Regions from separate parts of the Amycolatopsis sp. SB7-3 genome, predicted to be linked through region 2. Evidence: riboswitches for the same ligand, from Rfam matches in the RefSeq annotation. Region 2 holds a riboswitch; the other holds the start of a gene.
What was found. A riboswitch is a leader RNA that binds a small molecule or an ion and turns the genes downstream of it on or off. The one in region 2 is predicted to bind cobalamin.

Region 1 (15,165 bases), on a different contig from region 2:
GGCGTGCCGCAGCAGGCCAGCCAGGACGAGATGACCACCCGGTACCCGCAGTACTTCCGGGACTACCTCAGGCGCGCCGTCGAGCTGGAGCTGGTCAACCCCGAGCTGCAGGCCTTCGACCTGGACAAGATCACGGCGGCCATCCGCGCCGAGCGCGACCTCGACTTCGGCTTCCTCGGCCTGCAGACCCTGTACGACCGGTACTTCCAGCACCACGACGGGGTTCGATTCGAGCTGCCGCAGGCGTTCTTCATGCGCGTCGCCATGGGCCTGGCGATCCGCGAGGACGACCGTGAGGCTCGTGCCATCGAGTTCTACGAGCTGCTCTCGACGTTCCACTTCATGGCGTCCACCCCGACGCTGTTCAACTCGGGCACCACGCGCCCGCAGCTGTCGTCCTGCTTCCTGACCACGGTCGACGACGACCTGGACTCGATCTTCCAGGCGTACAAGAACAACGCGCTGCTGGCGAAGTACTCGGGCGGTCTCGGCAACGACTGGACCCCGGTCCGCGGCCTCGGCGCGCACATCAAGGGCACCAACGGCCAGTCGCAGGGTGTCGTGCCGTTCCTCAAGATCGCCAACGACACCGCGGTCGCGGTGAACCAGGGCGGCAAGCGCAAGGGCGCGGCCTGCGCGTACCTCGAGACCTGGCACGTGGACATCGAGGAATTCCTCGACCTGCGCAAGAACACCGGTGACGACCGTCGTCGTACGCACGACATGAACACCGCGAACTGGGTGCCGGACGAGTTCCTGCGCCGGGTCGAGGCCGACGCGCAGTGGACGCTGTTCTCACCGAACGAGACCCCGGACCTGCACGACCTCTACGGCAACGCGTTCGCCGAGCGCTACCGCGAGTACGAGGCCGCCGCCGAACGCGGTGAGCTCAAGGTGTTCCGCAAGGTCCGCGCGGTCGACCTGTGGCGCCGCATGCTGACAATGCTGTTCGAGACCGGCCACCCCTGGATCACCTTCAAGGACCCGTGCAACCTGCGTTCGCCGCAGCAGCACGTGGGTGTCGTGCACTCGTCCAACCTGTGCACCGAGATCACCCTGAACACCACCACCGACGAGGTCGCGGTCTGCAACCTCGGCTCGGTGAACCTGCTCAAGCACGTCACCCCCGAGGGCCTGGACACCAAGCGCCTCGAGAAGACCGTGCGCACCGCGGTCCGCATGCTCGACAACGTGATCGACATCAACTTCTACACGATCCCGGAGGCGCGCCGCTCCAACCTGCGTCACCGCCCGATCGGCCTCGGCCTGATGGGCTTCCAGGACGCGCTGTTCGAGATCGGTGTCCCGCTGTCCTCGGACGAGGCCGTGCAGTTCGCGGACACCAGCATGGAGCACATCAGCTACTACGCGATCTCGGCGTCGACCGACCTCGCGGAGGAGCGCGGCCAGTACCAGACGTTCGAGGGTTCCTTGTGGAGCAAGGGAATCCTGCCGATCGACTCGATGCAGCTCTTGATCGACGCGCGTCAGGGCGACGCGCTCGACGTCGACACCTCGTCCACTTTGGACTGGGCGCCGCTGCGTGAGCGGGTCAAGACCGTCGGCATGCGCAACTCCAACGTGATGGCGATCGCGCCGACCGCGACGATCTCCAACATCTGCGGCGTCGGGCAGTCGATCGAGCCGCTGTTCCAGAACCTGTTCGTCAAGTCGAACATGTCCGGCGACTTCACCGTGGTGAACCCGCACCTGGTCCGCTCGCTCAAGGAGCGCGGGCTGTGGGACGAGGTCATGGTGTCGGACCTGAAGTACTTCGACGGCAGCCTCGGCCAGATCGACCGCGTGCCGGACGACCTGAAGGCGCTGTACGCGACCGCGTTCGAGATCGAGTCCAAGTGGCTGGTGGACGCCGGTTCGCGGCGCCAGAAGTGGATCGACCAGGCCCAGTCGCTGAACCTGTACATCGCGGCGCCCAGCGGCCGCAAGCTCGACGAGCTGTACCGCTACGCCTGGCACAAGGGCCTCAAGACCACGTACTACCTGCGGGCCCGGTCCGCGACGCACGTGGAGAAGAGCACCCTGCGCGGCACCGACGGCAAGCTGAACGCGGTTTCGGCCACCCCGGCCCCCGCCGCACCCGCTTCGCCGAAGCCCGCCGCCGCCCCGGCTCCCGCCGCTTCGCCCGCGCCGTCGGCTTCCGCCGCGGTGTCGCCGTCGCCTGCCGCCGCGGTCCCGGCGGCCGCGGTCCCAGCCGCGGTTCCCGCCGCCAAGCCGGAGCCGAAGGAGATGCCGAAGGTCTCGGACGTCGACTTCGTCGCCACCGAAGGTGCCGCCTGCCGGATCGACGACCCCGACTGCGAAGCCTGCCAGTAAGACATCGTCGTGAGTGGCGATTCGGGTTCTAACCCGAATCGCCACTCACGACCCCCGACTCGTGAAGTGAGCTTTCATGACCACCTTTGACGCCTCCGCCGACGCCACGGGCCTCGGTGAGATCGAAGTCGGCGCCGCCCGCATCAACGTCGACGACAAGCGGATGATCAACGCCCGCGCCGACGTCAACCAGCTGCTGCCGATGAAGTACACCTGGGCGTGGGAGAAGTACCTCGCCGGCTGCAACAACCACTGGATGCCGACCGAGGTCGCCATGCAGGCCGACATCGCGCTGTGGAAGTCGCCCGACGGCCTCACCGAGGACGAGCGCACCATGCTCAAGCGCAACCTCGGCTTCTTCGCCACCGCGGAATCCCTGGTGGCCAACAACATCGTGCTCGCGGTTTACCGGCAGATCACCAACCCCGAATGCCGCCAGTACCTGCTGCGCCAGGCGTTCGAGGAGGCCGTGCACACGCACACCTTCCAGTACATCTGCGAAAGCCTCGGCCTCGTCGAGGGCGAGCTGTTCAACATGTACCGCGAGGTCCCGTCCATTTCGGACAAGGACGCGTGGGCGCTGAAGTACACGCAGAACCTGGAGAACCCGGACTTCGAGACCGGCACCCCGGAAGCCGACCAGAACTTCCTGCGTGACCTCGTCGCGTTCTACGTGATCTTCGAGGGCATGTGGTTCTACACCGGTTTCGCGCAGATCCTCTCGCTCGGCCGCCGGAACAAGATGATCGGTATCGCCGAGCAGTACCAGTACATCCTGCGCGACGAGTCGATCCACCTGAACTTCGGCATCGACTGCATCAACCAGATCAAGATCGAGAACCCGCACCTGTGGACCGAGGAGTTCCAGGCGGAGATCCGGACGATGCTGACCGAGGCGTGCGAACTCGAGGTCGCCTACGCCCGCGACACCATGCCGCGCGGCATGCTCGGGCTCTCGGCCGAGCTGATCGAGCAGTACATGCACTTCATCACCGACCGGCGGGCGCAGCAGATCGGCCTCGCGCCGATCTTCGGCGAGACCGAGAACCCGTTCCCGTGGATGTCGGAGGCGATGGACCTCAAGAAGGAGAAGAACTTCTTCGAGACCCGCGTCATCGAGTACCAGTCCGGTGGCGCCCTCGACTGGGACTGATCCCGAACTCGTAACTCGCGTGTTCGAATCGCGAACTCGCGTGATCAGACACGTAACTCGCGTGATTGAGCGGCGAACTCGCCTTCGATCACGCGAGTTCGCCGTTCAATCACGCGAGTCGTCCCTCTGATCACGTGAGTTACGCCTCCAGTCACGCGAGACGCGGATTCGGTACGCTCCGGAGTGCTACTGGTTCGCCCGGCCTCCCAGGCCGGTCGAGGTAACAGGGAACCCGGTGCGAATCCGGGACTGCCCCGCAGCGGTATGTGGGAACGAAAGCCGTCACCGTGCGAGACACGGTAAAGCACTGGGACATGGCGCCCCGGGAAGCGACGGCCGGTAGGAGCGAGCGAGTCGCCCACGAGTCCGAAGACCTGCCCGTGGTACGCGCGCCGACGGCGTGCGTGAGTCCGGGCCTCGTGGGATGGGCACGACCGAACGGCGGTCACTCCTGCGCGCTCCGGGCTCCGACGACAAGCTCGCGAGGAGAGAGCTGTGACCGAAATCGGCACGACAGTGCTGGGCTACCCCCGGATCGGACCGGACCGGGAACTCAAGCGTTCACTCGAACGCTACTGGGCGGGAAAGACCGACGAAGCCGAACTGCTCGGCACCGGCCGCGCGCTGCGCACCCGCGCCTGGCGGGAACTCAAGGACGCGGGACTGGATTCCGTCCCCTCCAACACGTTCTCCCATTACGACCAGGTGCTCGACACCACGGAGCTGTTCGGAGCGCTGCCGGAGCGCTTCACCACGCTCGGCCTCTCGCCGCTCGACACCTACTTCGCCGCCGCGCGCGGGGTGCAGGACGCGCCGGCGATGGAGATGACGAAGTGGTTCGACACGAACTACCACTACATCGTCCCCGAACTCGGCCCGGACACGACGTTCTCGCTCACCGGCACCAAACCGCTCGACGAGTACCGCGAAGCCCGCGCGATCGGTGTCGAGACCCGGCCGGTGCTGGTGGGCCCGGTGACGTTCCTGCTGCTCGCGAAGCCGGCCGAGACGGGTCCTGAGGGCTTCCGTCCGCTGGAGCTGCTCGACAACCTTCTCGACGGCTACGTCGAACTACTTCGCCGTCTGCACGACGAAGGCGTCGAGTGGGTCCAGTTCGACGAGCCCGCCTTCGCCGCGGACCGCAGCGAACGGGAGCTCAACGCGCTCATCCGCGCCTACCACCGGCTCGCGAAGGAGACCGCGCGGCCGAAGATCCTGGTCGCCGGGTACTTCGGCGGGCTCGGCCGCGGACTCGGCGTACTCGCCCGCTCCCCGATCGACGCCATCGCCGTCGATCTCGTCTCCGATGAGTCCTTTGTGGACGCCGTCGCCTCCGAGCCCGCCTTGCGGGACAAGGAGGTCCTGGCCGGTGTCGTGGACGGGCGCAACGTCTGGCGCACGGATCCGACCCGCGCGCTCAGCCGGGCGGCGACGTTGCTGGGCACCGCGAAGTCGGTCAGCGTGTCGACGTCCTGTTCGCTGCTGCACGTGCCCTACGACGTCGAACGGGAGGACGGGCTTCACCCGCGGCTGAAGGGCTGGCTCGCTTTCGCCAGGCAGAAGGTCGACGAGGTCGTCCTGCTCGGGCGTGCGTTGAAGGAAGAGGGAGTCGACCTCTCCGCCGCCCGCGCCGCGGCTGCGGATCGCGCGACGGCGGCCGACCTGGCCGACAGCGGGGTCCGCGCCCGGCTGGAGGCGCTGCGGCCGGAGGACACCGTCCGCTCCCCCTACGCCCGGCGCGCGGCGGCTCAGCAGGCCGCGTTGAACCTGCCGCCGTTGCCGAGTACGACGATCGGCTCCTTCCCGCAGACCACCGAAGTCCGGAAGGCGCGGGCGGCGCACAAGGCGGGTTCGCTGGACGACGCGGGCTACGAAGCCGCGATGAAGGCCGAAATCGAACGCGTCGTCCGGCTGCAGGAGGACCTCGGCCTCGACGTGCTGGTGCACGGTGAGCCCGAACGCAACGACATGGTGCAGTACTTCGCCGAGCGGCTGGCCGGATTCGCGGCCACCGACTTCGGCTGGGTGCAGTCCTACGGTTCGCGGTGCGTCCGGCCGCCGATCCTGTACGGCGACGTCTCACGTCCGGAGCCGATGACCGTCGAGTGGGCGCGCTACGCGCAGGGGCTGACCGGCAAACCCGTCAAGGGCATGCTGACCGGACCGGTGACGATCCTGGCGTGGTCGTTCGTCCGCGACGATCAGCCGCTGGGCGAGACCGCCCGTCAGGTGGCGCTGGCCATCCGCGACGAGGTGCACGACCTGCAGGAGGCGGGCATCCGCGTCATCCAGGTGGACGAGCCGGCGTTGCGGGAGCTGCTCCCGCTGCGCGCGGCGGCGCACGAGGCGTACTTCGCGTGGGCGGTTTCGTCGTTCCGGCTGGCGACTTCCGGGATCGACGACGCCACCCAGATCCACACGCATATGTGCTATTCGGAATTCGGTGAGGTGGTCAAGGCGATCGACGCGCTCGACGCCGACGTCACCAGCATCGAGGCCGCGCGGTCGAAGATGGAGGTCGTCACCGATCTCGGCGCGGCGGGCTTCGGCCGCGGCGTCGGGCCGGGTGTCTACGACATCCACTCGCCGCGTGTCCCCGGCGTGGACGAGGTCAGCGGCCTGCTGCGGACCGCCGTCGGCGCCGTGCCCGCCGAGCGGATCTGGGTCAACCCGGACTGCGGCCTGAAGACCCGCGGCTACGCCGAGGTCGAACCGGCCCTGCGGAACCTCGTCGCGGCCGCCCGCACGGTCCGCTCCGAACTGGCCTGACCGGTCCGTGAAGGCCTCCTTGAGGGACCCAGGGTCCCTCGAGGAGGCCTTCACGGAACTTCCATCGAGGTATTGTCAACGCGTCAATAAGGGTGCGATGGTGGAGCGGTAACCGGTCTCAGCGGGGAGATGGTCACCATGGCGAACGCCGTCGAAAAGGTCACCGGGGCGCTGCGCGAGCGGGTTCCGCCGCTCACCTCGATCCCCCTGCCGCGTTCGGTCGACCAGCGCTGGCTCGGCGCGACCTGGCCGGTCCGCGAACTCGCACCCGCCCCGCCGGGCCTCAAACCCGTCCTCGGTGACGAGGGGCCGCCGGTGATCGGGCACGCGCTGGACTTCATGCGCTTCGGCATCGAGTTCGGCCTCAAACGCTACGAGACCTACGGACCGGTGTCGTGGATGGGCGCGTTCGGGCGCCGCATCGTCGCGCTCACCGGCCCGGAGGCCACCCAGATCGCGTTGGTGAACAAGGACAAGGCCTTCTCCCAGGAGGGCTGGAAGTTCTTCATCGAGCAGTTCTTCGACCGCGGCCTGATGCTGCTCGACTTCGGCGAGCACCATCTGCACCGCCGGATCATGCAGGCGGCCTTCACCCGGCAACGGCTCACCGGTTACGTCGACCAGATGGGCCCGGCCCTGCGCGACGGCATCGCCGCGTGGGCCGACCGGCCGAACCCGCGGATCTACTGGTCCCTCAAGCAACTCACGCTCGACGTCGCGACCCGCGTGTTCATGGGCATGAGTTCCGGCGACGACGCGGCCGTGATCAACCGCGCGTTCGTGAACTCCGTGCGCGCGGGCACGGCCATCGTGCGGTTCCCCGTCCCCGGCGGCCGCTGGGCGGCGGGCCTGCACGGCCGCAAGGTCCTCGAACGCTACTTCTCGGCGAACCTGCCCGCGAAACGGGCGAGCGACGGCGACGACCTCTTCACCGCGTTGTGCCACGCCACCACCGAGGACGGCGACCGCTTCACCGACGCCGACGTCGTCAACCACATGATCTTCCTGATGATGGCCGCGCACGACACGTCGACGATCACCAGCGCCGCCGCCGTCTACCACCTCGCCAAGCATCCGGAGTGGCAGGAACGCGCGCGCCGGGAGTCGCTCGCGCTCGGCGACGCCGTGCCGGACATCGAAGCGCTGGAGACCCTGACGACGCTGGACCTGGTGATCAAGGAAGCCCTGCGCCTGGTGGCCCCGGTTCCTTCCCTGACCAGGAAGACCGTGAAGGACACCGAGGTTCTCGGGCATTTCATTCCCGAAGGGACACTCGTCGGGATTTCCCCGACCGTCAACCATTTCTCCCCGGAGCACTGGACGGATCCGATGCGGTTCGACCCGGACCGCTTCGGCGAGGACCGCCGCGAGGACAAGTCGCATCGCTACGCGTGGATGCCGTTCGGCGGTGGGGCGCACAAATGCATCGGCCTGCATTTCGGGACGTTCGAGGTGAAGGCGCTGCTGCACGAGATGCTGCGGGCGTATCGCTGGTCGGTCCCGGAGAGCTACACCGCGCGCTGGGATTACGTGTCGCTGCCCGTGCCGGCGGACGGCCTGCCGATCCACCTGACGCCTCGGTGAACCCATGTCCACGATCGAGCACTCTTGGTAACTTCCGGTCACCACTCGTGTAGCAGCGATCACCCTTTCAGCCGGTAGACACCCCGGATCGCGCATGGTGCCGTGGCACTACACCCGGTCGGCTCATACCTAGTGTGGGTCCGTGGGCTCGGACACCCGGTCTGAGCTGGCCATCAACCGCGCATGAAGAGGTGAAGTGTGCCCGAACCTGGTTCCGCGCCAGGGTTGGTGGACGTGGCCCGGAGATGGGCCGAGACGCTCGCTGACACTAAAGGAGTATCGCTTCCCAAGGAGCAACTCGAACAGTTCCTGCTCGGCGTCGCCGAGGACGCCGTCCGTGCCGAGCCCGATCATCAGCCGGCGCTGCTGCGCTTCTCCAAGCTCTACTCCGCCTCTCCCATCGGGATCGCCCTCGCCGACGCCAACGGCACCATCGTGGAGGCGAACGCCGCGCTCGGCCGTCTCCTCGGCTGTCGTCCCGCCTCGCTGCGCGGCCGGGAGATCCCCGACCTCGGCTCCGCCGAACACGACGTCGCCCGCCTGCGGAACGCGCTCGCGCAACTCATGACGCACGGCCAGCCGACCCAGCAGGAACGCCTGCTGCTGGCCCACAGCGAGGAAGGCCCGCTCTGGGGCGACGTGACCCTGACCGATCTCCCCGGTGACCGGCCCGGTACGACCTATCCGGTGTTGATGGTCGCCGACGCCAACGAGATCCACCTGCTGCAGGAACAACTGCGGCACCAGAACGTGCACGACGTGCTGACCGGCCTGCCCAACGCCACCGCGTTCGGCAACGCCCTCGAAACCGCGCTCGCCGGATCCGGCGGCGAGCAGGTCGCCCTCGTCTATCTCGACATCGACGGCTTCAAGGTGATCAACGACGGGCTCGGTGCCGGTATCGGGGACCAGGTACTGCGCGGCGTCGCGACGAAACTCAGGTCCGTGTTCGCCGGCAGGCACGAGGGTTCCGTCGCCCGGTTGTCCGGCGACGGATTCGCCGTCCTGCTGCGCGGCGATTTCACGCCGCCCCAGGTGATCGCCCTGGTCGAGCAGGCGCTGGAGGAACTCGCCGAGCCGATCTACCTCGGCGGGCACGGGATCGGGGTCAGCGCGAGCGCGGGTATCGTCGTCCGCCCGGCCGCCGACGGCGGCTCCGAAGACCTGTTGCGGGCCGCGGAAATCGCCCTGCACCGCGCCAAGGAGGCGGGCAAGGCGCAGTGGATGCTGTTCGACCCGGAGCTCGACGCGCGTGACCGTGGCCGCTACCAGCTCGGCGCGGTCATCGCGGGCGCGCTGGAGAACGGCGAGTTCTCACTGATCTACCAGCCGACGGTGAAGCTCGCGAATCCCGACCAGCTGGCCGCCGTCAACGCCGGGCTGCGCTGGAGCCATCCGGAGAAGGGCGAACTGGACTCCGACGAGTTCTATCCGCTGGCCCAGATCACCGGGATGACCATCCCGCTCGGCCGGTGGCTGCTGGCCGAATCGCTCGCCGCCACCGCGCGATGGCGCAGCAGGTTCGGCGACGCCGCTCCCGACGTCTGTGTGCGGCTGCCGACCCGGCTGGCCATCGAGCCCGATCTGGTCCTGCTGGTCAAGGAACAGCTCGACCGGCACAACCTGCCCGCTCAGGCGCTGCGGCTGTGCACGGACCGCGATTCCGTGCTCGACTCGAGCGGCGAGGTGCTCGACTCCTTCGCCGTGCTGGCGGATCTGGGCGCACAGCTGGTGCTGACCATCTCCGGTTCGGACGATCTGGAGCTGATCCCGCGGCACGGGCTGCCCGTCCGCCACGTGATCCTGTCCGGCCCGGTCGTCGACGCGCTGGCCCACGGCGAGAACGAGGCCGACGTCCGCCATCTGTGCCAGCTGGTCGCCAGGGCCAAGGAGCTGAAACTGCGCATCGGCGCGGAAGGCGTCCAGAGTCACGAACAGGCCGAACGGCTGCGGCGGTACGGCGTCCTCGCGGCGCGGGGTTCGTTCGTGGCGGATTCCGCGACCGGGGACGAGGTCGACGAGCTGATCGAACGGCACGCCCACTGACGTGACAGGATCGCTCCATGGACCAAGGTGACCTCGCCCCGGACTTCACGCTGCCCGACGACAAGGGCGAAGAGCGCAGGCTGTCGGACTTCCTCTCGTCCGGTCCGGTGGTGCTGTTCTTCTACCCCGCCGCGATGACCAGCGGCTGCACCGCGGAAAGCTGCCATTTCCGCGACCTGGCCGCGGAATTCGCCGAAGTGGGCGCGCACCGCGTCGGCATCAGCCCGGACGCCGTCGCCAAACAGCAGGAGTTCTCCGCCAAGCACGGCTTCGACTATCCCCTGCTGTCCGATGTGGACGGTGTGGTGGCGAAACAGTTCGGCGTCTGGCGCAAATTCAGCCCGCTGCACGCCAAACGGCACACCTTCGTCATCGACACCGACCGCAAGGTGCTCGAAGTGATCAAGAGCGAGCTGAAGTTCACCGTGCACGCCGACAAGGCGCTCGCTGCCTTGCGCGAGCGCAAGACTAGGGGCGCTTGAGCCGCCAGGACCGGTTGACACCCGAACAGGCGGGGGCGTGCGGCGGTTCGGCGGGCTCCTCGCCGATCATCGTGAACCCCAGCCGCGCGGGTACGGCACCGCTCGCGAGGTTCTTCTCGTCGTGCCGGATCTCGACCTCCGGCGCGCCGAGCCGGAAAGCCTCGTCTGCCAACAGCTTCGCGGCCCTGGTCGCGAAGCCGCGGCCGGTGTGGTGCCTGCCGAGCCAGTAGCCGATCTCGATCCGGTCCGGATGCGTGATCATGCCCGTGCCGCCGACGAGATCCTCCCCCGCGAGGATCGCGAAGTCGTAGGTTTTGCCGTCGGCCCAGTTCTTCGCGGACCGCTCCAGGAAGTCGGCGGCTTCACGGCGACCGTAGCCGTAGGTGGCCCAGATCATCCAGGCGCCGAGGTGTTCGGCGGAGTCGCCCACGACGGCGGCGAGGGTTTCGAGCTGCTCGGGCTTCCAGCGGCGCAGGGTGACGACTTCGTCGGCGAGGGTCTCGGCGGGCGCTTCCATCCGCCCATGGTGACGCGCTTCGGTTCCGGGCGCCTCCGGTTTTCCGGTCCCCAAACGCTATGAACGGGCCGTTCCTTGCAAATTTTGCAAGGAACGGCCCGTTCATAGCGCCGGAAGGTCAGGTCAGGATCGCGCTGTCCGGGATCTCCGTGTCGTTCTTCAACGCGTCGAACAGCAGCTTCGACTTCGTCTTGTCCCAGTTCTCCGCCGAGCCGTTGGTCACCGGCACCGTCGTGGTGACGACGCCGCCCGACGAGATCCCGCGCATCGCCAGCGCCAGCCCGACCAGGTTGTGCACGTGGTCGCCCGAATCCATGGTCAGCGCGTCCGGCGCGGTCGACAGCAACGGGAACAGCGAGAACGGGTTCAGCAGCGTGCCGGGGCTGCCGATCTCGCTGACCAGCGCGCCGATGAACTTCCGCTGGTTGGCGACGCGGTCGAGGTCCGAACGCGGGGTCGCGTCGCTGTGCCGCATGCGGACGAACCCGAGCGCCTGCGGACCCTGGAGGTCCTGGCAGCCCGCGGGGATCTTGATCTTGGTGAGGGTGTCCTCCATCGGCTTCTCGACGCACATGTGCACCCCGCCGATCGCGTCGACGATCTTCGCGAAGCCGCCGAAGCCGATCTCGGCGTAGTGGTCGATGCGCAGGCCGGTGGCGCCTTCGACGGTCTGCGCGAGCAGCGTCGGGCCCCCGATCGAGAACGCCGCGTTGATCTTGTTCTTGCCGTGCCCCGGAATGCTCACCTGCGAGTCCCGCGGGAGGCTCAGCAGCGTCGGTTTGACGCTGTTGGACGGGACGTGCGCGATCATGATGGTGTCGGTCCGCTTGCCGCCACCGGCGGCCTTGGAGTCACCGGTGACCAGCTTCTCCTGCTCTTCGGGCGTGAGCCCGTCCCGGCTGTCGGAGCCCACGATCAGCCAGTTGGTCCCCTCGGCCGCGACGGGGCGGCCGGAGTAGTCGGCCAGCGCGTCGACGCGGTTGATCGAGAACTCCAGGTACACCCACACTCCGGCGAGGAACACCACGAACACGGTCAGCAACGTGAGCAGCACCTTGCCGAAACCCCAGCGCTTGCGCCGCCGCGGCGGACGTGCGTCGTCCATCGGACGCCCAGGAGGGGGCTGCGGAGGGCCTGGACGGCGCGGAGGCGGGCCGGCGGGGCGTTCCTGACCTCCGTGCCCCATCGGCGTCGTCCGCTCGTCGTACGGGCTGCTCCCCCGGCCCGGCAGCGGCATCATCTGCGCGGGCTGATGCCGCCGGGGGCGGCCGGACGGCGGCCGTTGTGGCGGCAGCCGTCGCCCTCGGTCGTCGCCTCCATACGTCATGCCGAATCACCCGTCCCGATCTCGCGTGTGGGGCCCAGTCAACCGCAGACCCTAGGTGAAGGACGTGCGGCACCCCGCATCGGTTGGGTGGTGCTCACCGTCCGGTTTCGGCGAATCCGAACTGGTGGACCTTGAGATACCCCGACCGGAACCCCGCTTCGGAGTACGCCAGATAGAACTCCCACATCCGTTTGAAGACCTCGTCGAAGCCCAGTTCGGTGATCTCGTCCCACCGCTGGGTGAACCTCTCCCGCCACAGGCGCAACGTGCGGGCGTAGTCGTGGCCGAACTCGCGCACCCCCTCCAGCCTCAACCGCGCGTGCTCCAGCAGGCCCTGCTCGACGGAGGTGGTCGACGGGATGAGCCCGCCGGGGAAGATGTACTTGTGCACCCAGGTGTACGAACGAGCCGCGGCGAGCATGCGCTCGTGGTCCATGGTGATCGCCTGGAGCCCCAGTCTGCCGCCCGGCTTCAGCCGCTTCCCGATGGTCTCGAAGAACGTCGGCCAGTACGCCTCCCCGACCGCTTCGATCATCTCGACACTCACCACGGCGTCGTACTCGCCGGAGGAGTCGCGGTAGTCGCACAGCCGGACGTCGACGCGGTCGGAGAAACCCGCCGCCGCGATGCGCTCGGTCGCCAGCTTCGCCTGCTCCTCGGAGATGGTCAGTGACGTGACCGTCGCCCCGCGCGCGGCGGCCCGGATCGAGAGTTCGCCCCAGCCGGTGCCGATTTCGAGCACCGTGCTGCCTTCGCGGACGCCGGCGTAGTCGAGGACGCTGTCGATCTTGCGGTGCTGGGCGGCGGTGAGGTCGTCGTCCGGGCCGAACAACGCCGACGAGTACATCATCGACGGGTCCAGGAACGCGCCGAACAGATCGTTCGACAGGTCGTAGTGACGATGGATGTTCGACCGCGCGCCTTCGACGCTGTTCTCCTCGCCGTCCGGGTGACCGCGGTCGACGAAGCGGCGGAACCGCTGCAGCAACGGCGGGATGAGCGTCGCCATCCGCTCCGCGAACGGGGTCAGCACCTCGGCGAGCGCGTCGCTCGTCCAGTCGCCGACCATGTACGCCTCGCCGAAGCCGATCTTCGCGTCCACGCCGAGGCGGTGGAAGAAGGCGGCGGGACGGTTGAGCCGCATCTCGGGCGCGTCCGGGCCGCCCGCGCCCAGCTGCGAGCCGTCGGGCATGCGCACGCGGACGTTCAGCGGGCGCACCGCTTGCCGGAACAATTGTTCGGCGATCCGCGCCCGGAACGGGGAATGCGGCGGAGTGGCCAATCCCGGCCACCGGGTTTCGTCGGGACCGGGAAGGCCGGCCGAACCTGCCGCCCGATCGACGCTCGACGTGGACATGGGTACTCCCTCCCGCCCGGTCTAGACCGGGATCCGCAGCCGCTCCGAGCTCGGCCGATCCCAGGCTCCGCTCAGCGTTTCGTCAGTGCCCCCGGCTTCGATCAGCTCGAGCGCGAATGCCCGTACCAGACGGTTCCAGACCCGAGACCTTCGCAGCATCGCGTGCCCCTCGCCACCGATTTCAAACCGCGCCGACCGCGATGTCACCTTTTCGGCGCGTTCGGCGAAAGCGTGTGACGCCACCGGATCCGTCATCCGGTCCTTGGTCCCGTGCGCGATCAGCACGGCGCGGCCGCGGACGGCGTCGACGGGTTCACCCGGCGGTGTCCACGGTGCCAGCGCGCAGACCCCGACGACGGCCGGATCGTCGGCCACGCGCAGGCCGACCCGTCCCCCCATCGAGTGGCCGACGAGGATCACCGGCACGCCGGGGTGATCCTCGTGGATCCGCGCCAAGGCCCAGCGCGCGTCGGCGAGCGCGTCGGTGCCGTGGTCGTTCCAGCCGTAGATCCGGTTGCGCAGCAGCCGCACCTCGACCCCGTGCCCCCGGCCGGCCCGGTGCACGTCCTTCGCCAGCGGCACCATCCGCTGGTACGCCAGCCGCCACGGCGCCACGCGGGCATGACTGTGCTCCGCGCCGCCGTGCAGTACCAGCACCACGGCTTTCACCTGGCCGCGTGCCCGCCAAGTCCGCACCGCGGGATCAGCCTCGCTCACCCTGGACCCTCCAGTCTCCGAAACCCCGGCCGCAGTGATCGGGTCAACCTCGATCATGACCCCATGTATTCCACTTCGGCGATTGGTCCACGCGATACATTCGTCGCTGATCTCCAGACGGAAGGGCGGATGTGGTGAGCACCACCGAACGTTGTGCAGACGTCGCCGAACGGCTCGCGGAGGCCGAACGGGGTAACGCGGAGCAGATCCGGAAGTCGGCCGAGCTGATCCTGGGGGTCATCCGGGCCGACGCCCTGGTGTTCACCGCCGGGGCGGGGCATTCGCTGGCCGCGGTCGCCGAGACCTTCTACCGGGCCGGCGGGCTCGCCTGCGTCTACCCGGTCTACCACCCCGAACTGCTGCCGCTGCACGGCGCGCAGCACAGCACCAAGACCGAGCGCCGCTCCGGGCTCGCCGAAGAGGTGCTCGCCGAACGCGCCCCCGGTCCGGACGATCTGCTGGTGGTGTTCTCGACGTCGGGCGTCAACCCGTACCCGGTCGAACTGGCCGCCGGGGCGCGCAAACGCGGAGCGTCGGTCATCGCGGTGAGTTCGGCCGCCTCCGTGGCCGCGGCGCCCAAGCGCGCGGCCACGACGCTGATCGAAGAGGCGAACATCGTGCTCGACTCGCACGTCCGTCCCGGCGACTCGAGCTACCCGCCGGAGGCGCCGCGGACCGCGCCACTGTCCACAGTGATCAACGCGTTCCTCTGGAACCTCGTGCTCGCCGAGGTCGTGGACCTGGGTGCGGCGCTGGGCGTCGACATCCCGCTGTGGCGCAGCTCCAACGTGGACGGTGGCGACGAGGCCAACGCCGCGCTGCTGGCCAAGTACGGCGCGCGGGTTCCGGCACTGCGGTAGCGATTCGCGGGGGCGGGCC
Region 2 (15,165 bases):
CGACCCGGCAGACGAACGACTCACCCCAGCGCTGGACCCCGGCGATCTGGAAACCGGCGCCCTTGAGCGCGTCCAGCCCGGTGCCGCGGGTGGTCTGGGGATTGCAGCGCACGATGGTCGTGCCGCCGAGCTGCTGGAAGTCGACGACGACGGTGACCCCGGTGGCGTCCTTGCAGAACCCCGGATATCCCTTGCTCTGGTCGACCGCGTGCGCGGACGGCGCCGTGGCGGCGATCAGGAAGACCGCCGCCACCGCGGGAAGGACCCTTTTCACGGGATGGCCGGGTTCCTCGGCGTGACGCCGGGCGGCGGGTTGGTGGTCGCGGACTTGTTCAGCGAGAACGACCAGCCCTCGAAACCGCCCGGGACGACGTTGCGGTTGAGGGCGCCCGAGCTGCTGTAGGTCCAGGTGGAACCGGAGCCGTCGGCGTTCCAGTAACCCCAGTACGCGCCCGCGGGCGGGGTGGTGACGCACGCTTCCTTGTAGTTCGGGTTGGCCGTCAGCGGGAGCGTCTCCGTCGCGGACGGGCGTCCTTCCAGACGGCAGACGAAAGCGAGCCCCCAGCGCGCGGTGCCGGCGACCGCGATCCCCGCGTCCTGCAAGGCCTTGATCCCCGTGCGGGCGGTGCCCGGCGTGGCGTTGGGCGAGCAGCGGGTGATCGTCGGCGCGGCCAGCTCCTGGAAGTCGATCACGACCGTGACCCCGGTGCGCGCGTCGGCACCGGTGCAGATCCCGGCGTAGCCCTTGGTGGTGTCGACCGCGTTCGCGGGTGCGGCGGACAACCCGATCAGTCCGATGAGGACGGTCGTGACGGCGAGCAGTCTCTTCATGGTGTTACCCCCTTTTTCTTGGTGAAACGACGAAGTACGAAGACGAGTGCGATCGCGGTGGAGAGGAACAGCACGGCCAGCCCCGCGATCCCCCAGATCACCCAGGCCGGCTGGTCGTCGGATTGGGCGGCGGCCAGCGCCGGCGTGTCGGTGCCGGCGGTCAGCGGCAGCCGGATCGCGGGTGACAGCGGCGAATCCGCGGCGGTGAGCCAGGACCGGCCCGCGACCCCTTGGGCGGCGGCCGAACTGGTCGGGAAGTCGGTCTCTCCCCCGGCTCCCTTGGTGAATCCGCCGTCGGCCTGGACCAGTTTGCCCAGCGAACGCGCGGTTCCGCTCGCGTCGAGCCCGGCGGTCTGCCGCGCGGCGGCGACGGTGGCGCTGAGCGCGATGTCCACCTCGCCGCCTTCTCCGGTCACCAGGCCCTCGCCGGTGGGCCGGACGCCGAGCGCGTCCACGGCGGAGACGAACGCCGACACGCGCCGCTCGGTCCAGCCGTCCGGGCGCTTGGTCGGCGGCGCGGCGTCCGTGTGCGGACGGGCGACCAGCGCGGTGACCGCGGCGGCCGTCGCGGCGAGGTCGCCGGAACCGCATTCCGCGGTGTCGAGGTGCTTCGGGAAGGTGCCGTCCGCGCATTGGCGGGAAAGGAGCAGTTCGACCGCGGGGCCGGGATCGGCGGCGGTGGCGAGCACCGCCCAAACGTGCCGCTCGACCGTCCGATCGGCGTCGGCGAACGATCCGGTGTCGGTGAACTCCCCGTCGGCACCGCGCAGTTTCAGCAGATCGGCGCGCAAGGGCCCGGCGACGTCCGACTTCGCGAATTCGGCGACGAGCACGAGTTTGGCGAGCGGTTCTGCGTACGACGCCTCGCCCTGTTCGTACGGCGCTCCGTGGGCGTAGGCCTGCACGGCTTCCGGCTTCAGCAGGAACTGCGAAGCGCGGGCGACCGCGTCCGGCTGCTGGTCCAACGCCCGCAAGGCCAGCACCACGTCGGCGGTGGCGTCGTAGTCGACGTAGGTCTTGCCGTCCTCGGTGACCTCGACGTGGTCGCCGCCGACGAGCCGGTTCGTCAGGTAGGCCCCGAGGCGGACGGCCGGGGGCGCGGTGGCCGGGGCGGGGGTCGCCGCCACCGTCGACACCCGGGCGCCGGTGGACGCCCTGGGCGTGACGAATTTCTTGGGTTTCGGCGGTGTGCTCTCCGGCTTGTGCGGCTGCGTCACAGGAGCCGGGGTTTCCGGGACGCCGGTGGCCGGCGGCAGGACTTCGCCCTTCGCGAGCGAGTGGAAACCGATCTGCGACAACCCGAGCGAAGCCTGGGCACTCGCGCGGATCCAGGTGTCGACGCCGCTGATGCCGGAGGAACGCGCGGCCTCGTAGGAAACCGGGTCGTAGGCGATGGCGCCGAGTTCGCCCGCGAGCTTGTTCCCGGCGTCGGACGCGGCGTTCGCCTGCGCGGATTTGAGGTACCGCACGCCTTTGTCCACCGCCGCGTCCGCGCCACCGGCGTCGGCGAGCGCCTGGACGATCAGGCCGGTGCTGTTGGTGTTCGGCGCTTCGGTGCCGACGCCGCCGCCCCAGCCGCCGCCGGGTGTCTGGTTCGCCTTGAGCCAGGAGACGGTCTTGGCGATCGGGGCGTCGAGGCCTGCCGCGCCCGCCTTCTTCGCGGCCAGCATCGCCGAGAGGGCGAGCCCGGTGGCGTCACCGTCGGTCGGGGAAAGACCGAGCGGTTTTCCCTCGTCGCAGGTCGAGACCTTGCGGCCGTCCGGGGTGACGTGGTCGCCGGTCTCCTTCGTCGGGATGTAGGAGAAGAGGACGCGGAAGTAGCCCTCGGAACACTGCTGGGTCAGCAGCCTGTCGATCGCGATCCGGTCGTTCTCTCCCGCCACGGCGAGCCCGATCACGCCGAGCGCCTGGCCGAACATGTTCGCGTTGTTGCTGACCGCGTCGGCGAGGGCGGGATCCTTGGCGTAATCGCTGACCCGGCCCTTGTCGGGGCCCTTGCGCATGATGGCCGCATGGGTTTCGGCGACCAGGTCGTAGCCGTCGAAGGCCCGGGGATTCCGGCGGGACACCTGGGCGGCGACCAGCGTCTTCGCCACGGCACCGCCGACGATGATCTGGTCGTAGCCCGCGCCGGGAGCGAGCCCGTCCCAGGTGAAGTAGTCGGTGGCGTGGCCCTGGTCGTCGAGGAACTTCACGATCGGCTCGGCCCGCGCGCCTTCGCCCGCGGCGTACATCGCGAAGAGCACGTCGAGCATCAGGCCGTGGTCGGGCAGTGTGCCACCGCTGGGGTTGTCGAGTGTGCCGTCCGGCTTCAGCTTCGTCGCGAGCCAGCGGGCATTCGCCTTCGCGGCACCGGGATCGTTCGCCGCCGTCGCCGTCCCGCTGAGCGGTGCGGCGATCATGGCGACGATGACGGCGAACGCCGACGCGGCCAGGTACCCGCGGCGCATGACTCCTCCTTGCGGCATGGCGGAGGACAAGGCGGGACGCCGCAGTCACCCCTGTTTATCGCGACAGTGGTTCGTTCGTCCGCCCGTTCGGTATCCCGGCTTGCCCCTCCGAAGGGCCCACGGTTGCGCGACAGCGCCGGATTTCGACCGGCTTCCCCGTCACGGGCGGCGGTGTTCTGTTGTCGAGCCAGCCGAGGTTAACACCCGTTCACCTCAGGCAGGTACCGCTGACCAGGTCGGTTGCCAGGATCACATCGGCACCCGGCGGTATCCCGCACCCGACCGGGGTGAGAGTCTTCTCGCGCGGTCGTGGGGGAAGTCCGGTGAGAGTCCGGCGCTGTCCCGCAACGGTATGCCTTCCAGGCGAGCCCGGTCACCCACGTCGCGCGATGTCACCGACTCCTGTCGTGGAAATGCGGGAAAGGGTTCTCATGAGACGTTTGGTTTTCGCTGTCGCGCTGCTGTGCGGCATCGGGCTGGTCACCGCTCCGGCGGCGGCCGCGGCCACCCACAACAAGACCGACGCCGCCGCGGGCTGGCTCGCCAGGCAGATGACCGACGGCGAACGGTTCGAGGCCGACTTCGGCGGCCAGAAGTTCCCCGATCAGGGCCTGACGATCGACGCGATCTTCGCGTTCGCCGCGGCCGGCGTGTCGGACACGAACGCGGGCAAGGCGATCGCCTGGCTGGCGAAGCCGGAGATCACCACCGGCTACGTCGGGAGCGGCACCGAGGCCTACGCGGGCGCGCACGCCAAACTGATGCTGGCCGCGCAGATCCGGGGCAAGGACCCGGCGTCGTTCGGCGGCGTCGACCTGAAGGCAGGCCTGCTTTCGCTGCTCACGCCGTCCGGCCGGTTCTCCGACCGCTCCGAATACGGCGACTACTCCAACGCCCTTTCGCAGTCGCTCGCCCTGCTGGCACTGGACCGCACCCCTGGCGGCGCCCCGGCGTCGGCCGTGACGTTCCTCGCGGGCACCCAGTGCGCGGACGGCGGTTTCCCGCAGAACTTCGGCGAAGCGACGTGCACGAGCGACGTGGACGCGACCGCGACGGTCGTCCAGGCCTTGCGTGCCACCGGTGACCCGGTGAACGCCCGCGAGGGCATCTCGTGGCTGGTCACGAAGCAGCACGCGAACGGCGGCTTCGGCTTCGGCACGAACGCGCCCAACGCCAACAGCACCGGCCTCGCCGCGGAAGCGCTGGCCGGTCACCGTCCCGCCGCCGCGGTCAAGGCGCGGGAATTCCTGCGGTCGCTGCAGACCGGCTGCGCCGGCGCCGAGGCGGATCGTGGCGCGATCGCCTACGACGCCACCGGCCTGAACCCGGCGACCGCTCCGCGCGCGACCGCGCAGGCGATCCTCGGCCTGGCCAGGGTTCCGCTGAGCGACCTGCACGGCGGTGGCCGTCCGCAGGCACCGGTCCTCGCCTGCTCGTGACGTGAGCTCGTCGGTGGGGCGCGCTTCCCTCAGACTGTCCAAAAAGGACGCTCACTGAGACTATAGTGTCCGCTTTGGGCGCTTTGCGCAGTTTCGCCCGGGGGTCGTGAGTGGCGATGGTCGTTCTAACCCTATTTGCCACTCACGACTCCCCGCGAAACTGGACTTACCGACACAAAGCAGGCGCATTCTGCCCGGAAAGTGACCACTGTGGACACCAAGCCCCAGCCGGCACAACGCGCCACCTTTGACTTACCCCTCCTGGGTCTCAAGGACGCCTTCACGGACTGGGCACGCAGGGTGCGGCGTGAGCGGAAGCGTGACTCGCGTGCAGCGTCACTCGCCGGAGGCGACGCGGCGCGCGAGCTCCACGCGGGACCGCACCCCCAGTGCCGTGAAGATGTTCCGCAGGTGGTGGTCCACCGTCCGGTGGCTGATCACCAGCCGCCGCGCGATCTCCTTGTTCGTCTCCCCCGCCGCCACCAGCCGGGTGATGGCGTCCTGCTGCGGCGTGAGGCCGGCGAGCGACCGGTGCGGAGCGTCGACGGTCTCGCCCGCCGCCCGCAGCCCGGCCCTGGCCCGTTCGGCGAACCGGGCCGCGCCGACGTTTTCGAAGCCGCGCAAGGCATCGCGGAACTGGTCGCGGGCGTCACGGGTCCGGCGATGCCGCCGCAGCAAGGTGGCGTACGCGAACCTGGTCCTGGCGAGTTCCACCGCGCCGCCCGCCCGCCGGTGCGCCTCGATGGCCGACTGGAAATGTCGTTCCGCCACACCGGGATCCGACGCCATCAGCGCGTGACAGCGGTGGCTCAACGCGAGCCAGCAGGGTTCCGCCCCGGCCAGCGTCCAGCGGTCGAACACCTCCAGCGCGGCACGGGCGCGTTCGGGACGTCCGGCGCAGACGGCCGCCTCGACGAGTTGCGGTGTGGCCAGCACGCGGATCACCGGCTGGTCGCCGGAGACGCCCGAAGCGAGATCTTCGAGCCTGCTCAGCGCGTCGTCGGGCCGGTCCTCGGCCAGGTCCAGGCAGGCGTACGCCCACGCGGCGACGGCGGCGGGCCTGCCGAGACCGCGTTCGGCGATGCCCTCGGCCGCCTCGTCCAGTTCCGGCGCGCGGTCGCCGAGGAGCGCGGCGGCCAGCCCCAGCAGCGTCAGATGCTCCATCCGCAGGTTGTGCGGCGCGCGCAGGCCGTCGCGGGACGCCGCCCGCGCACACGGGATCCGGTCGAGCGCGATGGCCGAAAGCGCGAGGTAGACCAGCGCCCACGGCAGTTCCGCGTGGCGTTTGCCGAGTCGTGCGCGGCTCACCGCGGCCGCCGCGTACTCGTGTGCCTGTTCGGCATGCCCGCGGGCGAAGGCCGCTTCGGCGGCCCAGACGGCTCCGGCGACGTCGGTGTCGGCCATCCCCTTGGCGACGGCTTCCTCCAGCGGGACGACGGCGGCGTCGTGCCGCCCGGCGTAAACCGACGTCAAACCCCGGAAATGCGCGAACGCCAGCCCTTCTCCGGCCGGGACCGTCCGCGCCAAAGCCCGGTAACCACCCAGGTCACCGCCGAGCCTCCGTGCCTCGCCCGCCAGCAGGAGCGCGGCGGCGGGATCGGGCAGCAGCCGCGCCGCCGTGCCGAGTTCGTGGGTGGCGACGGCGGGATCGCCGTCGCGCAGCTCGATCTCCCCGTGCAGCAACGCGACCGCGCCCGGTTCGGCGTCAACCCTGGACAACAGCAGGCGCGCCCACCCCGGTCTGCCCGCCTGCCAGGCCGCGTCCGCCGCCGCCAGCAGCCGGGCCGCCCGCACACCCGGATCGGCGGTCAGCGCGGCGGCACGTTCGAGATGCCGTGCCGCCGCCGCGTGATCCATCGCGGGTGCCGCGGCGAGCGCGTCCGCGAGCGGCTCGGACGGCGTGGCCGTCGCCATCGCGCGATGCCAGAGCGCGTCCGGTCCCTCCTCGACCGAGGCCAGCCGCGCGTGCGCCGCCCGCCGGTCGGCCGGTGACGCCGCCGCGTACCAAGTCGCCTTCCGCGCGGAAAAGTCCATACAGGTGCCGAGAAAACGCAGACGCTCGTCGCGCGGCATCGCCTCGAGCTCGGCCGTGTACCGAGGCAGGCGCTCCCGCAGGATCGGTGAAACCGGCTCGCGTCCGGCAGCCTGCGCGGACGTCAGCGACGCCGCCAGTGCGACCAGATCGGCGGGATTCCCGTCGCCCAGTTCGACCAGCTGCGGACGCACCCCGTCCGGCACGCCACGGTCGCGCAGCACCTGATCGGCGGCGGATTCGCTCAACGGTGGCAGCTCGACGGAGTCGAACTCGTCCGACCCGGATCGCGACGCGAGCACCATCCCGACCGGCGCGCCCGCCAACCGCCGGGCGGCGAAACCCAGCGCCGCCAAGGACTCCTGGTCGACCCAGTGCGCGTCGTCGACCCAGCAGATCGTCGGAGCCGACACGGCGCCGAGCCGGTCCCGCGCTTCCGCGCCGCTGGAGACCGACGCGCCGAACATCCGCTGCAGGGCGCCGTACGGCAGCGTGCTTTCCGCCCGCAGGCCCCGCACCCCGACGAGCCGGACGCCGAGGGTGGCGCGCAGCTCGGCGAGCAGGGCCGACTTGCCCAGCCCCTCCGTGCCGCGGATCAGCACGGCGCGCCCGGCGGCCGAGCGCAGCCCGCCGAAGAGGTCGTCCCTGCCCCGCAACGGGTACACAGGCATCCGCGCCTCCTCGAGATCCCTCTCGATGAAACACCAGGCGCAAGTGTTTCACAAGGTCTTGCTCGGCACCCGCCCTTCCACCAGCGCTCCGAGCAGCGTCGATGCCGCGTCGAGATCGGGGGTCCGGGAGGCGAGGACGTCCGAATACAGGAACGCCTCCCCCAGCCGCACGATGGCGTAGCAGAGGCTGTCCAGCCCGACGCTGGGCTCGAAGCCGCCCGCGTCGACGTCGCGGCGCAGGAGCTCGACGTGCGCGGCGATCACCCTCGGCTGGACACGGCCGTCCGGGTCGGTGAGCAGCCTGATCGCCAGCACCGGCTCGTCGTCGAGGAAGCGGCGGAACCCCGCGCTCGCCGCCAGCACCGACCGGTACTCCCGCATGATCGCGAGACAGCGCAGTTCGCCGGCCGCGTTGCGCACCACGTCGCCCTCTTCGCGCTCCCAGGTGCGCGCGGCGGCCGTCAGGGTGCGCTCGGACAGGTAGTAGAGGGCATCACCGAGCAGGTCTTCCCGGTTTCCGACGCGACGGAACAGGGTGCTGCGCGAGATGCCCAGATCCTGGGCGAAGGCGGAGGTGTCGACGCGGACGCCGCGATCGATCCACCGGGCCGCCGCGCGGACTATGTCCTCGGCTGAGGGATTCACGATCGCCGATCGTACGGGCGCCCGGCCCGGCGGGGGCGACCGCGGACCAAGACCGGCGATTTCACCGATGCAGGCGCCTCCGTCCGTTTGTCAGAGTCCATCACCACGGACTGTGTTCAACGGCGAACGGAGACGGCACCATGCGTAGTACGACCCGGATCCTTTGTGGACTGGCCACCGTCGCGGCACTCACTGTCGCCCCCACGGCCTACGCCGCCGAGAACCCCTACGAACGAGGACCGGACCCGACCGAAAGCAGCATCGAAGCCTCGCGCGGCTCCTTCGCGGTGTCGCAGACCTCCGTGTCGAGCCTGGCCGTCACCGGCTTCGGCGGCGGAACCATCTACTACCCCACCAGCACCGCGCAGGGCACGTTCGGCGCGGTCGCCATCTCGCCGGGATTCACCGCGACGCAGTCGAGTATCGCGTGGATCGGCCCACGGCTGGCGTCGCAGGGATTCGTGGTGTTCACGATCGACACCAACACCGTCTACGACCAGCCCGACAGCCGCGGTGACCAGCTGCTGGCCGCACTCGACTACCTGACCCAGCGCAGCACCGTCCGCTCGCGCATCGACACCTCCCGGCTCGCCGTGGCCGGGCATTCGATGGGCGGCGGCGGTTCACTCGAAGCGGCGCAGGACCGGCCGTCGCTGCAGGCGGCGGTGCCGCTCGCGCCGTGGAACACGCAGAAGTCGTGGTCCTCGCTGAAGGTGCCGACGTTCATCATCGGCGGTGAATCCGACACGGTGGCGCCGGTGGCCTCGCACTCGATCCCGTTCTACACCAGCATTCCCGCGTCGGCCGAGAAGGCGTACATGGAGCTGGACAACGCCAGCCACTTCTTCCCGAACACGGCGAACACGACCATGGCCAAGTACACGATCTCGTGGCTGAAGCGGTTCGTGGACAACGACACCCGCTACGAGCAGTTCCTCTGCCCCGCCCCGGACGACCGCGCGATCAGCGACTACCGGGACACGTGTCCGCACGCCTGAGTGTCCTCGGCCCCGGCGCGCCCGCGCCGGGGCCCCCTTCCGCCGTTGGGAGTTCTTGCGTGACCCTGTCGACCTTCGAGATGTCCGGCGTATCGGTGACCTTCGGTGGTCTCGTCGCGTTGTCGGACGTCTCCCTGACCGTCGCGCCGGGCCGGGTGCTCGGGGTGATCGGCCCGAACGGGGCCGGCAAGACCACGCTGTTCAACGTCGCCTGCGGTTTCGTCCGCCCGGACACCGGCACGCTGTCCTGGCGCGGCACGGAACTGCGGCGGTTGCGCCCGCATCATCTCGCCGGCCTCGGCATCGCGCGCGGTCTGCAGGAACTCGGTCTGTTCGACCGGATGACCGTGCTGGAGAACGTCCTCGTGGGCGCGGGCAGGCACGCGAAAACCGGCTTCTGGTCGTCGTTGCTGGGGCTGACGAAGGACGAGAAGGCCCTGACCGAGCGGGCGATGACGCAGCTGGAGGACTTCGGCATCGTCGACGTCGCCCAGCGCTACCCCACCAGTCTTCCTTACCCGGTAAGGAAAAGGGTCGCTTTGGCACGAGCGCTGGTGAGCGAACCCGACCTGCTGTTGCTCGACGAACCGGCGGGCGGCCTGTCGTCGGCGGAGATCGACGAGATCGGCGCGCTGGTCCGCGGCCTGACCGAGCGTATGTCGGTGATGCTCGTCGAGCACCATATGGATCTGGTGATGGGCGTCTGCGACGAGATCGTGGTGCTGGACTTCGGCAGGGTCATCGCCCGCGGCACCCCGGACGAGATCCGCGCCGATCCGGCGGTCCAGGCGGCCTACCTCGGCGAGGAGGTGGCCGGTGCTGACCGTTGAGCGACTCTCGGCGAGCTATGGCCCGGTGCGCGCACTCGATTCCGTAAGCCTTTCGGCCGCCGAAGGCGAGATCACCGCGGTGCTCGGTGCGAACGGGGCGGGCAAGACCACGTTGTTGCGCACCATCTCCGGCCTCGTCCACCCCACGGACGGCCACATCTCCCTCGACGGCAGGGACTTGAGCAGAGTGTCCACAGAGGACCTTCCCGCTCTGGGTCTCGCGCATGTTCCCGAAGGCCGCGGCCTACTGGCCGAACTGACCGTCGAGGAGAACCTGCGGCTCGGCGCCCTCGGTGCCCGCGGCCGGGTGAAGACGGCCGATCTGCGCCGGATCTACGACCTCTTCCCCGTGCTCGCCGAGCGCAAGAACGGTCTCGCGCACGTCCTTTCCGGCGGAGAGCGGCAGATGCTGGTCATCGGCCGCGCACTGCTCTCCCGGCCGAAGGTACTGCTGCTCGACGAACCCACCTTGGGTCTCGCGCCCAGGATCGTGGCGCGGATCTTCGGGCTGCTGCGCGGTCTCGTCCACGACGAAGGACTGGCCGTCGTGCTGGTCGAGCAGAACGCCCGCAGCGCGCTGTCCATCGCCGATCACGGTGTCGTGCTCAACCTCGGGCGGGTCGTCGTCCGGCGGGACGCGGCCGCGCTCGTCGCGGACGACGCGCTCCGGCACGCCTACCTCGGATTCTGAAAGGGAGCTTCGTGCAGCAACTGCTCACCACCGCGCTCACCGGCCTGACGCTGGGCGCGGTCTACGCCGCGTTCGCGCTGGCGCTCGTGCTGATCTGGCGGGCGACGCGGATCGTGAACTTCGCGCAGGCGCCGATGGCGATGATCACCACCTACGTCGCGCTCGTCCTGATCGACGCGGGCTGGTCGTACTGGGCGGGTTTCGCCGTCGCCCTGCTTTCGGGCCTGGTGCTCGGCGCGCTCGTGGAACGGTTCGTGATCCGGTTCGTTTCGGGAAAACCCGAGATCAACGCCGTCATCCTGACACTGGGGCTGTTCATCGTGCTGCACGCGCTGGCGGCGCTGGTGTTCGGCTCACGGTACCGGTCGTTCCCCGCGCCGTTCGGGCTCACCGGTTTCCAGGTCGGCGGTACGACGATCGCGCTGACCGGATTCGGCGTGTTCACCATCGCCGCCGTCGGCGTGGTGCTGATCGGGCTCGTGGTGTTGTTCCGCGGTACCGATCTGGGCCTGCGGATGCGCGCCGCGGCCTTCGACCGGGAGGTGGCCCGCCTGCTCGGCGTGCGGGTCGGGCGGATGCTCACCCTCGGCTGGGCGCTTGCCGCGCTCACCGGTTCGCTGTCGGGTCTGCTGATCGCCGGCGGTGGACTCGTCCATCTGTCCTATATGGACGGAGTGGTGGTGTACGGCTTCGTCGCCGCGGTGCTCGGCGGCCTGGACAGCCCGGTCGGCGCGGTCGTCGGCGGCGTCGTCCTCGGCCTGTCGCTGAGCCTGGTGAGCGGCTACGTCGGCGCGGAGCTGGTGCCGCTGGCCGCGCTGGCGTTGCTCATGGTGGTGCTGCTCCTGAAACCCGGTGGCCTGTTCACCAGCGTCCGCGAACGGAGGGTCTGACGTGCTGCGACGTCATCTCCTGAGCGCGCTCGCCGCGTTGGTCGTCGTCGTGCTCTTGTTGGAGAACTCCGGGCCGTACCTCACCGCGCAGTTCACCACGATGGCGTATCTCGCGATCGCGGCGGGCGGTCTGACCGTCCTTACCGGACTCAACGGGCAGCTCTCGTTGGGACACGGCGCGCTGATGGCCGTCGGCGCCTACTCGACGGCGCTCCTGCTGAAATCGGATGCCTTGCCACTTCTGGTGATCGTGCTCCTGGCGGTGGTGATCACCCTCGCGGTCGGGGCGCTCGTGGGTGTCGCCGCCGCCAGGCTGCACGGGCCGTATCTCGCCGGGGCGACACTCGCGCTCGCCGTCGCCGTCCCCGGGATCCCGTTGTTCTTCGGCGAAGCGCTCGGCGGCGAGCAGGGCTTGCCGGTACGGATGCCGGAAATCCCCGGCTGGCTGGCGGACGCCGCGTATTTCGTCACCGGCCAGGACCTCACGTCGATCCGTTACCTCGCTTACCTTTCGTGGTTCGCGGTGATCGCCGTGTTCGTCCTGCTGGCGAACCTGTCGCGCGGCCGCGTCGGACGCGACTGGCGAGCGGTCCGCGACGAGGACGTGGCCGCCGAGCTGGCCGGGATCGACCTCGGCCGCGCCCGGGTGCGGGCGTTCGTGGTCAGTGCGGGATGCGCGGGCCTGGCCGGGGCGCTGATGGCGTTGTCCGCACGGTTGGCCGCGCCGAGCGGTTTCGCGCTGACGCTGTCGCTGCTGCTGGTGTCCGCGGTGGTGCTCGGCGGTCTCGGAAGCCTCACCGGAGCGCTCGCCGGTGCCGCGCTGCTGACCTTCCTGCCGCCGCTGGTGATCGGCGCGGGAACGGATCTCGGCCTGTCGGACGTGCAGGCCGCGCATCTGGCGCCGTTGCTCTACGGCCTGGTCACCGTCTTGATCGTGCTGCTCGCACCGGCGGGCCTCGCCGGCGGGCTGCGGAAACTCATCCACTGGAGGCGAAGTTCATGAAACGCTGGACCAAGGCCGTGGCCGTCTTCCTGGCCGTGACGGTCACCGCCGCCTGCGGCGCGGGCGGCAGACCCGAGGGCGACCAGAAGGGCTCGACGGTCGGCGTCACCGACACGACCATCAAGATCGGGGCGCATTTCCCGCTGACGGGCGTCGCCGCGCCGGGCTACAGCGAGATCCCCGGTGGACATCAGGCGTACTACGACTACGTGAACGCGAACGGCGGCGTCCACGGCCGCAAGATCGAGTTCGTGGTGAAGGACGACGGCTACAACCCCACCACGACCAGCGCCGTCACCAACGAACTGGTGCTCAAGGAAGAGATCTTCGCGATGGTCGGCGGCCTCGGCACGCCGACGCACAGCGCCGTCGTCGACTTCCTGAACAACTCGAAGGTGCCGGACCTGTTCGTGTCGTCGGGTTCGCTGCGCTGGGGCGACGACCCGAAGAAGGCGCCGTTCACCTTCGGCTGGCAGCCGGACTACGAGATCGAAGGCAAGATCATCGGCGACTGGGTGCGCAAGAACCTGCCCAACGTCAAGGTCGGTCTGTTCCTGCAGGACGACGACTTCGGCCGCGACGGCGAGAAGGGCGCGCGGCGCTACCTCGGCGAGCAGGTCGTGGAGGTGGCGAAGTACTCGCCGGGCAACACCGACATCGCGCCGCAGATCGCGAAACTCAAAGCCGCGGGCGTGGATCTGGTGCTGGGCTTCACCGTTCCGTCGTACACCGCGCTTTCGCAGCTGGCTTCGCTGAAGATCGGGTTCAAGCCGAAGTGGTTCTACAGCAACGTCGGATCCGATCCCGCGCTCGTCGGCTCCCTGCTCGCGCGGTTCTCCGAAGGCAAGGTGACCAACGGCGCGTCGCTCATCGACGGCGTGCTCACCACCGAATACCTGCCCGGGGTCGACGCGCCGGACAACGCGTGGACGAAGCTGTGGCAGAACGTCTGGAAGGCGCACGGCAAGGGCGGCGACCTGACGAACTACCGCATCTACGGGATGGCACAGGCGTACACGTTCGTCCAAGCGTTGCGGGCGGCCGGAAAGGACCTGACGCGGGAACGGATCGTCGAGGTGCTCCAGCAGTCCGGGAAGGCGTTCGAGGGACCGGGCCTGGCGCCGTTCCGCTACACCGGCGACAACCACCTGGGCATTTCCGGGATGTCGGTGGTCGAACTCAAGGGAGGCGTCGGCAAGGATCTGACCCCGGTACTGGTGACCGACCTCGGCGACGCCCCCATCGAGGCGAACGACTCGGCGGCGAACGACGCGCCGCCGCCGAACGGGATTCCCGGTAGCTGAGTCACTTCGCCGGCAGCACGCGTCCCCGCACTTCGCCGAACCCGATCCGCGAGCCGTTCGCGCCGGGCGCGCTGCCGGTGATCACGACCTCGTCGCCGTCCTGCAGGAAGGTGCGCTCCTCCCCCTTGACCGTGAGCGGTTCCTTGCCGCCCCAGGACAATTCGAGGAACGCGCCGCGCTGGCGCTTCTCCGGTCCGGAGATCGTCCCGGAACCGTACAGGTCACCCGTGCGCGACGAGGCGCCGTTGACCGTCAGGTGCGCGAGCATCTGCGCGGGTGACCAGTACATCTCGCGGAACGGCGGGCGGCTGACCTCCTCACCGTTCCATTCGATGACGAGGTCGATGTCGAGCCCCCACGGCTCACTCTCCCGCAGGTACGGCAGCGGTTCCGGATCGGTCTGCCCCGGCAGCGGGATCCGGGCGGCTTCCAGCGCCAGGATCGGCACCACCCACGGGGAGATCGAGGTCGCGAAGCTCTTGCCGAGGTGCGGGCCCAGCGGGACGTACTCCCACGCCTGGATGTCGCGGGCCGACCAGTCGTTGAGCAGGACCGCGCCGAAGACGTGGCGGGGGAAGTCGTCCGGCGTGATCGGGGTGTTCAGCGGTGTGCCGGTGCCGACGACGAAGCCCATCTCCGCCTCGATGTCGAGTCGCGCGCTCGGCCCGAACACCGGCGCCGTGTCGGCCGGGGCCTTGCGCTGACCGTTCGGGCGCACGATGTCCGTACCGGAGACCAGGACCGTGCCGGAACGCCCGTGGTAACCGACCGGGAGGTGCTTCCAGTTGGGCAGCAACGGTTCCGCGTCGGGGCGGAACAGCCTGCCGACGTTCGAGGCGTGGTGTTCGGAGGCGTAGAAGTCGACGTAATCGGCGACCTCGATCGGCAGATGCAGTGTCACCCGTCCGATCGCGTGGACCGCGCCGTCGGGGAGTTCGCCGGCGACCAGGTCGCGGATCCGCTCGCGGACCGCCACCCAGCGGTCGTATCCCTGCGCCATGAACGGATTCAGCGTCGGCGCGGCGAACACGTCGTCGCCGAGCGCCGCGGCCAGGTCGACGACGGAATCGCCGACGCGCACGCCGACGCGCGGGGAATCACCGTCGACGGAGAACACGCCGTACGGCAGGTTGTCGATCCCGAACAGGGAGCCTGCGGGGATGTCGATCGTGGTCATGCCTCTCCTCGGGGCGCCTCGAGCAGGCCGAGTCCGGCCAGTTCGGTCAGGGGGTCGGTGATGCTGCAGGTGCCGAACGACGTGAAGCCCGCGCGGACCGCGGCGACGCGATCCGCGTCCAGTGCGCGGAGCCGCTCGGCGATGACGGCGCCGTCTCGTTCGGCGAGAACGGCTTCGGCGTCTCCGCCGGTGAGGACGGCGTCG

Region 1: linked by a shared signal. The riboswitch ahead of metE (5-methyltetrahydropteroyltriglutamate--homocysteine S-methyltransferase) and the one ahead of AB8M46_RS31790 (prenyltransferase/squalene oxidase repeat-containing protein) in region 2 are both predicted to bind cobalamin.

What each region holds. Positions count from the first base shown of each region.
Region 1 covers NZ_JBFPJQ010000004.1:115,351-130,515, forward strand. The annotation lists gene AB8M46_RS28110 (ribonucleoside-diphosphate reductase subunit alpha) at 1-2,334, shown strand, start outside; gene AB8M46_RS28115 (ribonucleotide-diphosphate reductase subunit beta) at 2,411-3,487, shown strand; cobalamin riboswitch at 3,661-3,884, shown strand; gene metE (5-methyltetrahydropteroyltriglutamate--homocysteine S-methyltransferase) at 3,983-6,256, shown strand; gene AB8M46_RS28125 (cytochrome P450) at 6,395-7,840, shown strand; gene AB8M46_RS28130 (putative bifunctional diguanylate cyclase/phosphodiesterase) at 8,075-9,886, shown strand; gene AB8M46_RS28135 (peroxiredoxin) at 9,904-10,368, shown strand; gene AB8M46_RS28140 (GNAT family N-acetyltransferase) at 10,355-10,885, opposite strand; gene AB8M46_RS28145 (LCP family protein) at 11,004-12,212, opposite strand; gene AB8M46_RS28150 (class I SAM-dependent methyltransferase) at 12,307-13,569, opposite strand; gene AB8M46_RS28155 (alpha/beta hydrolase) at 13,591-14,286, opposite strand; gene AB8M46_RS28160 (sugar isomerase domain-containing protein) at 14,418-15,146, shown strand.
Region 2 covers NZ_JBFPJQ010000005.1:330,803-345,967, reverse strand. The annotation lists gene AB8M46_RS31805 (ABC transporter substrate-binding protein) at 1-274, opposite strand, end outside; gene AB8M46_RS31800 (hypothetical protein) at 271-831, opposite strand; gene AB8M46_RS31795 (hypothetical protein) at 828-3,281, opposite strand; cobalamin riboswitch at 3,371-3,438, opposite strand; cobalamin riboswitch at 3,550-3,681, shown strand; gene AB8M46_RS31790 (prenyltransferase/squalene oxidase repeat-containing protein) at 3,713-4,720, shown strand; gene AB8M46_RS31785 (LuxR C-terminal-related transcriptional regulator) at 5,057-7,423, opposite strand; gene AB8M46_RS31780 (QsdR family transcriptional regulator) at 7,472-8,068, opposite strand; gene AB8M46_RS31775 (alpha/beta hydrolase family protein) at 8,209-9,066, shown strand; gene AB8M46_RS31770 (ABC transporter ATP-binding protein) at 9,126-9,896, shown strand; gene AB8M46_RS31765 (ABC transporter ATP-binding protein) at 9,883-10,587, shown strand; gene AB8M46_RS31760 (branched-chain amino acid ABC transporter permease) at 10,599-11,477, shown strand; gene AB8M46_RS31755 (branched-chain amino acid ABC transporter permease) at 11,479-12,480, shown strand; gene AB8M46_RS31750 (ABC transporter substrate-binding protein) at 12,477-13,784, shown strand; gene fahA (fumarylacetoacetase) at 13,786-14,961, opposite strand; gene AB8M46_RS31740 (hypothetical protein) at 14,958-15,165, opposite strand, start outside.